2 linked regions of the Sporocytophaga myxococcoides DSM 11118 genome follow. The main gene of each other region encodes a partner of the protein of the gene in region 2 in a complex. Links are inferred from orthologs where the notes say so. Each region holds a gene or a part of one and is shown on either strand. Other genes may lie near its edges.

Region 1 (5,140 bases), on a different replicon or contig from region 2:
TATGATAAAAAGTATGTCGAAACCTTTCATAAAATTCTATTGTGCGTAGATCATGTCATGAGGGTTTTCAGATCCGAATTTACCGGGAAGAGCAGCCCTGTTCATTTCTTCTGGGGAGCAATGGATATTGCAGTGACCTTCTTTTCCGGTAAACATGCTCCTACACATCCTGGAGTGCCTAATGTGAGTAAAGAGGTAATGGTAGAGGCTTATTCAAAAGAGTTAAGCAGTTATGGTTTCTGGCCTGGTCTTGGGCTTGGTGAACCTGCTTTTTATGCTTATGCGTATCCTCAACCGGACAAATTCAATACAGCAAAAATGCCTGAGGGAGCCTATTACAATGAGACCTTAGGGGAGTTTATATTGCCTTATGAGAAGGTAAGAGAATCAGAATCGCCTAAAGAAATGATATTATCATTCTTTAAAGCTGTATTTATAGCATCTGCAAAGCTAAACAACTGGGATGAAGGTCTAATCTGTTACAAATAAATGAGGCATTAAAACAAAGACCTTCCTTTTGTTTATGATAACTATTTTTTGAGGTCTTTAATGAACATACAGATCACTTTGTCATTGTTTTCCTTAAGGTAGGCTACATCTGCAGAATCAAATTCTGCCATAGCTTTATACTTAATTCTAATGAGTCTTAATCCCTGCAATATATTCATCAGCAATAGTGCATATTCCTCTTTATTCACCTCACGAAACTCTTGCTTATCTATACCAGTCTGAATAATGTTGCCGACCAGCTCAATTTCAAGTTTGTAAAAGTCTTCTACGACTTTACCAAATATTGGCTTTGAATTAAAAAATGACTCTGTTTTAAGTTTGGAAAGGTTGAGGAGGTTTTGAAAATAGTCAAGACGGTATTTCACATAGTGTTTTAGCTGAGAAGCAGCGTCCGTTTCGGCATTCATATGTTTATTCATTTCAGCCAGAAACTCCTCCTGTTCTTTTTTGATTACAGCCTGAAAAACAGCTTCTTTGTCGGGGAAATAATAGTAAAGTGAAGCTTTACCCATTCCCACATCTGCAGCTATTTCATTCATGGTTGTTTTACATAAACCATAGTGCCCGAATCTTTTCTGGGCAGCATTCAGAATGATATCAAGCTTTGAAGAGTCTTCCGATTTTGTTTTTTCTGTCATTCAAAAATATTTTCAAACTCTAAATTTATCATTTTTTTTGATCTTTTTACAAAAAAAGCTTACACTACCAGTTGGCAGGAAATTCAGAATGCTGTGACCATTTTTCTGCGGCTTGCATATTAGTCTGTGAATCGTTTTCCAGTTGTTCCTGAATGTATTTTAACGGAAGCCTTATATCATAAAGTTCCAAAAGGATTTTAAAGCTTTTTGCAAAATCTTCTTTAGCTTCTTTCTTGTTATTTCCCCATGACAGGGCTCCTATTTTTGTATTCAGAAATACAGTATAATCATCAATGGGATTAGTATTAAAATAAGAATATTGAGAAGCCCCGAAAAACATACGAGACAACCATGCTGATTTTACCTGAAATGTGATTTCTCTTTTCATAACCGGACTATTTTTGTTGGAAGAAAATATTTCCCTCTGCCTAAGCAGAGGGAAATTACAAATAAACACAAATTAACCAGGTACAATCTTCTGAAAACAAAAGACCGTATCGGGCTCTAATTTTCTGATATTAATTCTTTGTTTAATTGAAATTCGTCTTGCACTTCAGAAACAGTCTTTTTATTTCTGTAAGCAATTTTTGAAACTGCAACAAACAAAACCGGGACTATAAATATGGCCAAACCCGTCGCTGCAAGCATACCACCAAATACTGTCCACCCAATTGTCTGTCTCGATACTGCTCCTGCACCTGTTGCAAAAACCAGAGGCAAAACTCCAAGTATAAATGCAAAAGATGTCATCAGGATTGGACGTAATCGAAGTCTTACGGCTTCAAGGGTCGCTGCAACAATCTCCATTCCATGATCCACTCTTTCTTTTGCAAATTCCACTATAAGAATTGCATTTTTAGCTGCAAGTCCGATTAGTGTAATTAAACCAATTTGTGCATATACGTTATTGCTCAGTTTAGGAAGCAAAGTAAGCGTAAGTATGGCACCGAAGGCTCCTAGCGGCACGGCTAGCATTACAGAGAATGGTACAGACCAGCTCTCATATAGCGCTGCAAGAAACAAGAATACAAACAATACAGATAATGCAAATATATATACTGTAGTTGATCCTGATTTAATCTCCTCTCTGCTCAATCCGGAAAACTCATATCCATAGCCAGCTGGCAGCACTTGTTCTGCTACTTCTTTCAATGCTACGATGGCTTCACCACTGCTATAGCCAGGCTTAGGCACTCCGTTTATTTCAGCTGATCTGAATAAGTTATAATGAGGCACAACAGGTGCGCTTTCAATAACATTATACGAAACAAGTGTGCTTAAAGGTATCATCTGACCTTTATTATTTCTTACATAATATTGATCAAGATTATTCATGTCTTTTCTATATAAAGTATCTGCCTGTGCCACAACTCTGAATGTACGTCCATAGGCAGTGAAATCATTGATATACTTCCCTCCCATATAGGTCTGAATGGTACTGAACACTTCAGTGACAGGCACTCCCATCAATTCGCATTTAGTTCTGTCTACATTTATTTTATAACCGGGAGCTTTTGCCGTAAAGAAAGTAAAGGCTCTTGCAATTTCAGGTCTCTTGTTAGCTTCCATTACAAATGATTGAACCACCCTTTCAAAACCTTTAATGTCATCGTTACTTTCCCTTTGTTCCAATACAAAGCTGAAACCTGAAGCATTACCTAAACCTGGAATTGGCGGAGGGGGAATAACAATGATGTTGGCTTCCTTAATTTCTGAAAATGCTTTCTGGAGCTGACCAATAATGGCTTCTACCTGCATGGCCTTATCCTTTCTGTCTTTCCAAGGTTTCAGCTGACAGAATAAAGTTCCGCTGTTGGATTTCGAAGCAAAGGTGATTGCATTCAAGCCTCCAAGTGCAGCATAGTGCTGAATGGCTGGTATCCCGTCTATTATTCCCATCATTTTTTTCAACACTGTTACTGTTCTTGTTGTAGAAGATGCTTCAGGAAGTTCAAATGTGATCAGCAAACGACCTTCATCTTCTGTAGGAATAAAGCCCGTTGGTTTTGCTTTAAACATTCCTACTGTTCCAGCAAATAAACATACCAGTAATACCAATACAAGTGGGGCCTTTTTAATTGTTTTCTGAACACCTGCAGAATAAGAAGCTGTAACTCTTGCAAACCAGTTATTGAATTTAAAGAAGAACTTGTTCAACCCTTTTGAATTCTGATCAAGATGCATCGGTTTAAGTAGCAATGAACATAAAGCTGGAGTAAGAGACAAAGCTACGAAAGCTGAAATCAACACGGAGACTGCGATTGTAATTGCAAATTGCTGATACAATCTTCCTACGATACCAGGAACAAATCCTACAGGTACGAACACCGCAGCAAGGATGAGGGCGATGGCAATTACAGGTCCTGAAATATCCTTCATGGCTTTGATAGTTGCCATTTTTGGAGAAAGACCTTCGTGATCAATATAGTGTTGTACAGCTTCCACAACAACAATGGCATCATCCACAACTATACCAATGGCGAGTACGAATCCGAACAATGTCAGGGTATTTATTGTAAATCCTAAGGGGATAAAGAAAATAAATGTACCTATAATGGAAACCGGTATGGCAAGTATCGGGATCAATGTCGCTCTCCAGCTTTGCAAAAATAGGAACACAACGATTACAACCAATATCAAGGCTTCCACCAATGTATGTACTACTTCATTGATTGAAACGTCCACAACCGAAACTGATTCAAATGGTACCACATATTGCACATCGGAAGGAAATGATTTTTTCAGTTCGTCCATGGCTTTGGTAACTCCTTCTGCCACTTCCATTGCGTTACTTCCTGGCGCCTGATAAATAAGAAGGTATGATGATCTCATGCCGTCTACAAAGTTGTTGTTGGCATAATTGTATTTCCCAAGCTCTATTCTTGCAACATCTTTCAGATACACAATAGATCCATCCTGAGGTTTGGTGCGAACTACTATATTCTGGAAATCCGATTCTTTTTCAAGCATACCATTGATCTGAATGGTATATTCAAATGCCTGATCATTTGCCTGTGGAGCGGCACCGGTAGAACCTGCTGCCACCTGCATATTTTGCTGCTGAAGCTTTGTAATTACTTCACTTGCTGTAATTCCATACTGCGCAAGTTTGTCCGGTTTTAACCAGACACGCATACTGAAGTTATCTGCTCTGCTGAAGATATCCCCTACTCCTTTCACCCTTAAGAGTGCATCTTTTATGTATATGTTTACATAGTTATCAAGGAATTTTATATCGTGTGTACCTTTAGGGGAATAAAGAGCAACGAGCATCAGAATAGAAGGATTACGCTTTCTGACTGTAAGACCAACTCTCTTTACATCATCAGGAAGCTGTGGAGTAGCAACACTCACACGGTTCTGAACATCCAGTGTTGCAATATCTACATTTGTGCCCACATCAAAGGTAACGTTCATTGTCATGCTTCCGTCACTTGTTGCATTGGTTTGAATGTATGACATCCCGGGAACACCGTTCACCTGCGACTCTATAGGAGTTGTCATGGTACGCTCAACTGTCTGAGCATCTGCTCCTGAAAAGGCTCCTGTCACCTGAACCAATGGCGGCGTAATTTCAGGATACTGACTCACCGGAAGGCTTATCAGCGTAAGTATCCCTACGATTGTGATAACAACCGAAATAACAATTGCTGTTACCGGTCTTTTAATGAATATATCTGCTATCATATATTTTCCTTTAAAACCCTAAGTTTATTTAGCGGAAGCTGTCGGCTTCTCTGTGTTGATTACCACAGCCGAACCATCACGAAGTTTCTGTACTCCGTCGACAACAATATCTTCGCCTTCTGATAGACCATCGTATATAACTATATTATGACCAATGACCGGTCCAGGTTTAATTTTACGCTGTCTTGCTGTATCCTGACTTACAACATATACAAAGAATTCTCCCATTTGCTCAGTCACTGATTTCTGAGGAATAACAGGAAGTTTCGATGCATTTTTGTTTTCAACTCTTATGTTACAGCTCA
Region 2 (5,822 bases):
ACAATACCAGAATGGTTTTATCAAGATCTTTATAGGAGCCGGCTTCAAAAAGTAATGCAGCTTCTTTAAGGGTATATGGAACATTTCTTTGTGACAAATGCCACTCTGCATAATCTTTTCCAACAGCTGGATGTACAATTGCATTAAGTTGTTCAAGCAGGGCAGGATTATGAAAAGCTTTTGAAGAAATAAGTGACCTGTTGAGCTTACCTGAGGAATAAGCTTCTTTTCCGAAAAGCGACGATATGCTATCAATCACTTCTACTTTATTTTCCATCAACCATTTAGCTCTATCATCGGCATAATAAACAGGAATTCCCAATACAGAAAACACCCTGCTGACAGTTGTTTTGCCACTGCCAATGCCGCCGGTAATTCCTATTTTTTGAATCTGTTTATTCTTCATCGCTTACTTTAATAAAAGCGGGAGTGAAATAATAACGGTAAACAAAAGAAGGTTTCTTAACTAGTTTTGCTTTGATAGTCTTATCCCTATTCAATTTATTATAGTCAACAACTACTTTAAAATCTTCTTCTTTAGCTTGATTTCTGGAATCTTTATTAACGAAATAAGACAAAATGATAGTTTTCTCAGATACCTTTTTCCCCTCCGGAAAATTTACTTTCTGAAGCGAAAGAACAATATTTTCCTTGTGAACCTTTTCTACTTCAAATTTGACCTTAACCTTAGGCACACTCAGAACAATATCCGGAGAATAAGAAGTCTCTGTTTTCACATCCTCATCATAAGAAGATGAAATATTGGTTTGAGGAATAAAGAGGTTTAAAGTATCAGGAAATTCTTTTACCTGAGAATAGCCGCCTCGCACAGTAAGAGTATCGGGAAAAATCTTTATAGGACCAACAATCATATAGCCCGGTGCCATAGAAATCTTTATAGTATCCACTGCTATTACAACTTTCTTTTTTCTCAGTTTTTCAAATGGTAAATACAAAGAATCTGTCAGTACATAATTAACCTTAAGATCATCTAGTTGCTGGCTCACAACCTGATAGAGCTGCTCGGAAGACATATATTTCTTCTTAGGCACTCTCTTGATTTCAATATGAATGGGAGGCGTTTTAAACCAAAAAGTTTTTCTAAAAAAATTCCATCCATAACCAGATGCATTGATTCTGATTTTGGATGGAAGTTTCTCGACTGCTACCAGCTTATCTTCCGGATAGTCGAATATTACAGGATAAGTAATATTGGAAGTGTAATCATCATTCATAGCATTTAAAAACCAGAATGTACTGGCTGCTATAATACATAAAATTACTGCACGCCAGTCAGCTTTTATACCCAATATGAACTTACCTTTACTCAATCGAATTAGGATTTGGCAGCGGGAGCCTGAGTTCTTTTAGTTGCCTCAGCAGAGATTGCTGATCTCTCAAATTTAAGTCTCACTCCTTTGTCTACTTCCAGAATGATAGTATCGTCACTTTCAACACTGGAAACTTTACCATGAAGGCCACCAATTGTAACAACATCATCACCTTTCTTTACGCTTTCTCTAAATTCCTTTTGTTCTTTTGACTTTTTCTGTTGTGGTCTGATCATAAAGAAATAAAATACCACGATGATAACGCCGAAAAAAACAAGAGACACCCACTGATCTCCTCCTTGTTGCGCTTGCAATAAAATGTTTAGGTTCATAATTAAATTTGTAATGTAATATTAAGGTTTTATTGGTTTTTAAACGGACCAGACAAATTCTTCTTTGTAAGTACTTCTGCCTCAATCTCCAGCTTTGTTTCAGCGGGCTCTGTATTGGCAAATACAGTAACTGTTTTATTGATTTTTCCTTCTTTTCCGGAGCTATTGTATTTCACTTCCAATTTTCCTTCTTGTCCTGGCTGCACTGGTTCTTTTGTCCATTCAGGAATAGTGCATCCGCAGGAAGCCTTCGCATCTCTGATGATAAGAGGTGCAGTTCCGGTATTTTTGAAAACAAAAGTATGTTCTACAATTTCTCCTTCATTGATTTTACCGAAATTATGACTGTTTTCCGCAAAAGATATTTGAGTAGTTGCAAGTTGTTCTTCCTTTTTTGCTTCAGAAGAGTCTCCATTCGCTGAAGATTCGGTTGATTCAGAAGTTCCTGTTGATTCTTCACCTTTCTTTTCGCATGCAGCAAGCATTAACGCTCCTGCCAGACTCAAAGAAAAAATTAGTTTAAAAGCGCGTTTCATATTAGGTGTGTTGGTTATTAAAATGTTTTAAAGGTTCTTTATGACATTTTTAGTAAATTCTTTGGTCGAAGCTTTTCCACCAAGATCACCGGTGCACTGCTCTTTAACAGAAAGTGTAAGATCCAGGGCTTTGTCGATTCTTTTGGCGATAGTTTGTTCACCCATGTGCTCAAGCATCATCACAGCTGACTTCAGAATGGCAGTAGGATTTGCAATACCTTTGCCGGCTATATCCGGAGCCGAACCATGTACAGCCTCAAAAATAGATGCTTCCTTGCCGATATTAGATCCTGCAACAATTCCCAGACCACCAACCAGACCAGCACAAAGATCCGAAAGGATATCTCCGAAAAGATTGGTAGTGACAATAACATCAAACTTCTCAGGTCTTACTACCAGCTGCATGCACATGTTATCGATAATAATTTCGTCTTTCTGTATATCCGGATATTGTTTGGCTATTTCTTCACCAGCCTGAAGGAAGAGAGCTCCAGCTTGCTTAAGAATATTAGCTTTATGTACAAGAGTAACTTTTTTACGGCCATTATTTTTAGCATATTCAAAAGCCTCTTTCACAATCTGATGACAACCCACTTTAGTGACACGAGCTATGGAATCTGATATCCCTAAACGTTCGTCGTAGTATTCCAATCCAGAATAAAGCCCTTCTGTATTTTCTCTTACAATGACCAGATCTACATTGGAAAATTTAGTAATCAGTCCTGGAATGTTTTTGCAAGGTCTGATATTAGCATAAAGATCAAACAGCTGACGAAGCTGAACATTTATACTTTTAAATCCTTTGCCTACAGGAGTTGTAATCGGACCTTTCAAACCGATCCTATTCTTTTTTAAAGAAGCAATCAACTCATCAGGTATTAATTTTCCGCCTTTGTCGACAGAAATTTGGCCTGCGTTTATTTCTTCCCAGTCTATCGGGGCGCCGGCTGCACTGAAAATATCCTTAACGGATTCAATGATTTCCGGGCCTATTCCATCGCCCGGAATTAGAGTAACCAGCTTCTTCATAATACAAAAATTTTGGGACCTTATTTAAAAATTACTTACGACCTTTTATCTGATCAATCAAGCTTTCCACATCTCCCAGAAGCTCTTCCGCTCTAACTTTTGTATCATTGATTACCTTTTGCCCTTCAGCTCTTGCAGCAGTATGTGGTAAATCTTTTTCTTCCATTAACTGAGCAATAAGTTCCTGAAGTTTTGTTTTATACTTATCAAGCTGAAAGCTTAATTTATCTCTGGTATTTTTTCCTTTGTCGGGAGCGTAAAGGATACCAATGATTGCGCCTGCAGTAGCACCGGCCAGAAAAGCCAGGAAGGTTTTAGAACTTTTGCTCATATCAATACAAATTTATATTTGAAAATTTTAGTCTTCTTCTAAAAATAACCTCATCCTAAATCCTTCTCCTTTAGGAGAAGGATTTTAAGCTTTAAACTTATTACTTATAACTTATTTATTATCTATCAAACCTCTTCCGCTTTTCTTAATCACCCCGGATTTTACCAATTCTTCAGAAACCTTATCCAGTACACCGTTTACAAATTGCTTGCTTTTTGGAGTACTGTATTCTTTTGATATTTCAATATACTCATTAATGGTTACTTTCACAGGAATACTCGGGAAATGTATCATTTCACCGATTGCCAGTTTAAGGATAATTTTATCTGTTGCCGCAAGCCTTTCTATATCCCAGTTTTTAATTTTATCCTCAACCAGTTTCTCTAACTCCTCTTCATCAGCAACTGTTTTATCATAAAGTTCTCTGTAAAACTCCTGATCTTCTTCCCAGTTTCCTGAAATTTCCAGAAGATCAAAATCCTCCGCTTTGTCTTCTTCTATTTCCTTAAGAGTTTTAACTACCAGACTTTTTATGATAGATTTATCTTCTGTCCAATATATATCTCCTTCTTCAAAGAAACCATCAACTATTTTACTTTTGAATATCAGGGTTTTCAACAGATAAAGAATAAAAGCCTTATCAGTTTCGAAATCAGAAGGTTTCATAAGATACTCCCGATATTCATTATCAGGACGAACAATATCTTTGTAGATGCTTGCTATTTCCCCTTCTTTCCAACTGATGTTCTTTTTGATTCTTGCAGCCTCAATATGTTTATTCAAAGCCAAAGCCTCAACTAACTTGTTTTGTTTCAGTTTGATTTCATTGAGGGCATCCTCAGGAGTAATGATAAATTTATTTTTATTCTTGTTAAAGTTAAATTCTGCCTCTTCTGCGATTTTATATGGCAACATCAGAAATTTGATGTATCTCTCAAAGATTGAATTTACGTTTTCCCCCAGCAGGACTCTGAAATATTTGCGGTCTTTGTCTACCTGCTTTTTGAATTCGTTTCTTGCATTTAGTACTGCAACTTTTATTTCAGGATCAGATTCAGTATCGATAACACTCTGGTGTAAAAAACTTCTTTCGTATACTTTTTTGGCATGCTCCTTTTGCTTATGAAGCTTTTCATAGTCGGGTCTTTCCGGGGCATTAAGATCCGGAGCAAATTTTTCATCCATGTAATCTTTTCCCAGCTCAAAATTTGACACCTCAGACTGACTTAGCGCATAGAGCGTTTGCATCACTTTTACTCGTAATAGCCTCCTGTTTAACATCGCAGAATCGTAAAGAACGTTTTTTGTATTTTAATTAAAATTTCAGATTCTTCCGGACTTCAACTTTTTAAACTTTATTTAGTTTATCTTTGGGTTGAATACCTTCTTAAATCCCGGGAGCAATATTAGTTTTTTTTTCACTCCTTTTCAATTTTAAGAAGGGGTGGATTTTAAAATTAAGCATTAATTCGTTGTGAAGGAGTTAAATTACCTCAATAAATATTTCTACAAGTACAGGACTAAATTTTTACTGGGACTTGGCTTTATAATTTTGTCAAAAATTTTCGCTACAGTACCAGCTGTAATTGTTCGTTGGGCAATCAACTATGTTACTGAAAGTTACAATAGGACGCACACGAAAGGTATTGAAAAAATCTTTTTCCAGACAGATAACTTTGCCTATAACATTGCTATGGCCGGGCTGGCCATTATTGGTATGGCAATACTCAGTGGGCTTTTCCTTTATTTTCAGAGACAGACAATCATTGGGACTTCAAGGCTCATTGAGTTCGATCTGAAAAATGAAATTTATGACCACTATCAGACTCTTCCTCTTAGTTTTTACAGAAAAAACAATACGGGAGATTTGCTGGCAAGGGTTTCAGAAGACGTCAGTAATGTCAGAATGTACCTGGGACCAGCTATTATGTATATATTAGATTTAATTGTACTTTTTGCTGTCACCGTACCTATCATGTTTTTTGCAAATGCAAAACTTACATTATATGTATTACTTCCACTACCCATACTTGCCCTTTCAATATTTCTGATTGAAAACCTTATCGTTAAAAAATCTCTGGCCATTCAAAAAGAGCTTTCTGCCCTTTCAACTTATTCTCAGGAATCTTTTTCAGGAATAAGGGTAGCCAAATCATTTGTGAGAGAAGACAAAATTTCTCAGGGATTTGCAGATGCAAGTGAAGTTTATAAAGCTAAATCCCTGGAGCTTGCCAGAGTGAATGCATTCTTCTTTCCTGTTATT

What was found. The genes of interacting proteins can lie anywhere in the genome.
Region 1: the proteins of yajC (region 2) and K350_RS0100420 are in contact, whole or in part, in a crystal structure (PDB 2RDD), measured with the Escherichia coli proteins. The link is inferred for Sporocytophaga myxococcoides DSM 11118 from one-to-one orthologs.

What each region holds. Positions count from the first base shown.
Region 1 is NZ_AUFX01000003.1:157,003-162,142, forward strand. What follows is about bases 1,453-5,140. They hold K350_RS0100420 (efflux RND transporter permease subunit), read right to left. Parts: upstream 4,836-5,140; coding sequence 1,653-4,835; downstream 1,453-1,652. Other genes in these bases: K350_RS0100415 (hypothetical protein), read right to left, coding at 1,453-1,536; K350_RS0100425 (efflux RND transporter periplasmic adaptor subunit), read right to left, coding at 4,860-5,140. Outside these bases: K350_RS0100405 (DUF5996 family protein), read left to right, coding at 1-489; K350_RS0100410 (TetR/AcrR family transcriptional regulator), read right to left, coding at 531-1,148; more of K350_RS0100415, read right to left, coding at 1,213-1,452.
Region 2 is NZ_AUFX01000006.1:184,320-190,141, forward strand. The notes cover bases 1-2,917. They hold yajC (preprotein translocase subunit YajC), read right to left. Parts: upstream 1,664-2,917; coding sequence 1,337-1,663; downstream 1-1,336. Other genes in these bases: coaE (dephospho-CoA kinase), read right to left, coding at 1-406; K350_RS0109360 (YbbR-like domain-containing protein), read right to left, coding at 396-1,331; K350_RS0109370 (DUF1573 domain-containing protein), read right to left, coding at 1,693-2,199; K350_RS0109375 (isocitrate/isopropylmalate dehydrogenase family protein), read right to left, coding at 2,227-2,917. Also shown: more of K350_RS0109375, read right to left, coding at 2,918-3,228; K350_RS0109380 (YtxH domain-containing protein), read right to left, coding at 3,260-3,559; transcription antitermination factor NusB, read right to left, coding at 3,671-4,807; K350_RS0109390 (ABC transporter ATP-binding protein), read left to right, coding at 5,034-5,822. UniProt on the Escherichia coli protein: The SecYEG-SecDF-YajC-YidC holo-translocon (HTL) protein secretase/insertase is a supercomplex required for protein secretion, insertion of proteins into membranes, and assembly of membrane protein complexes.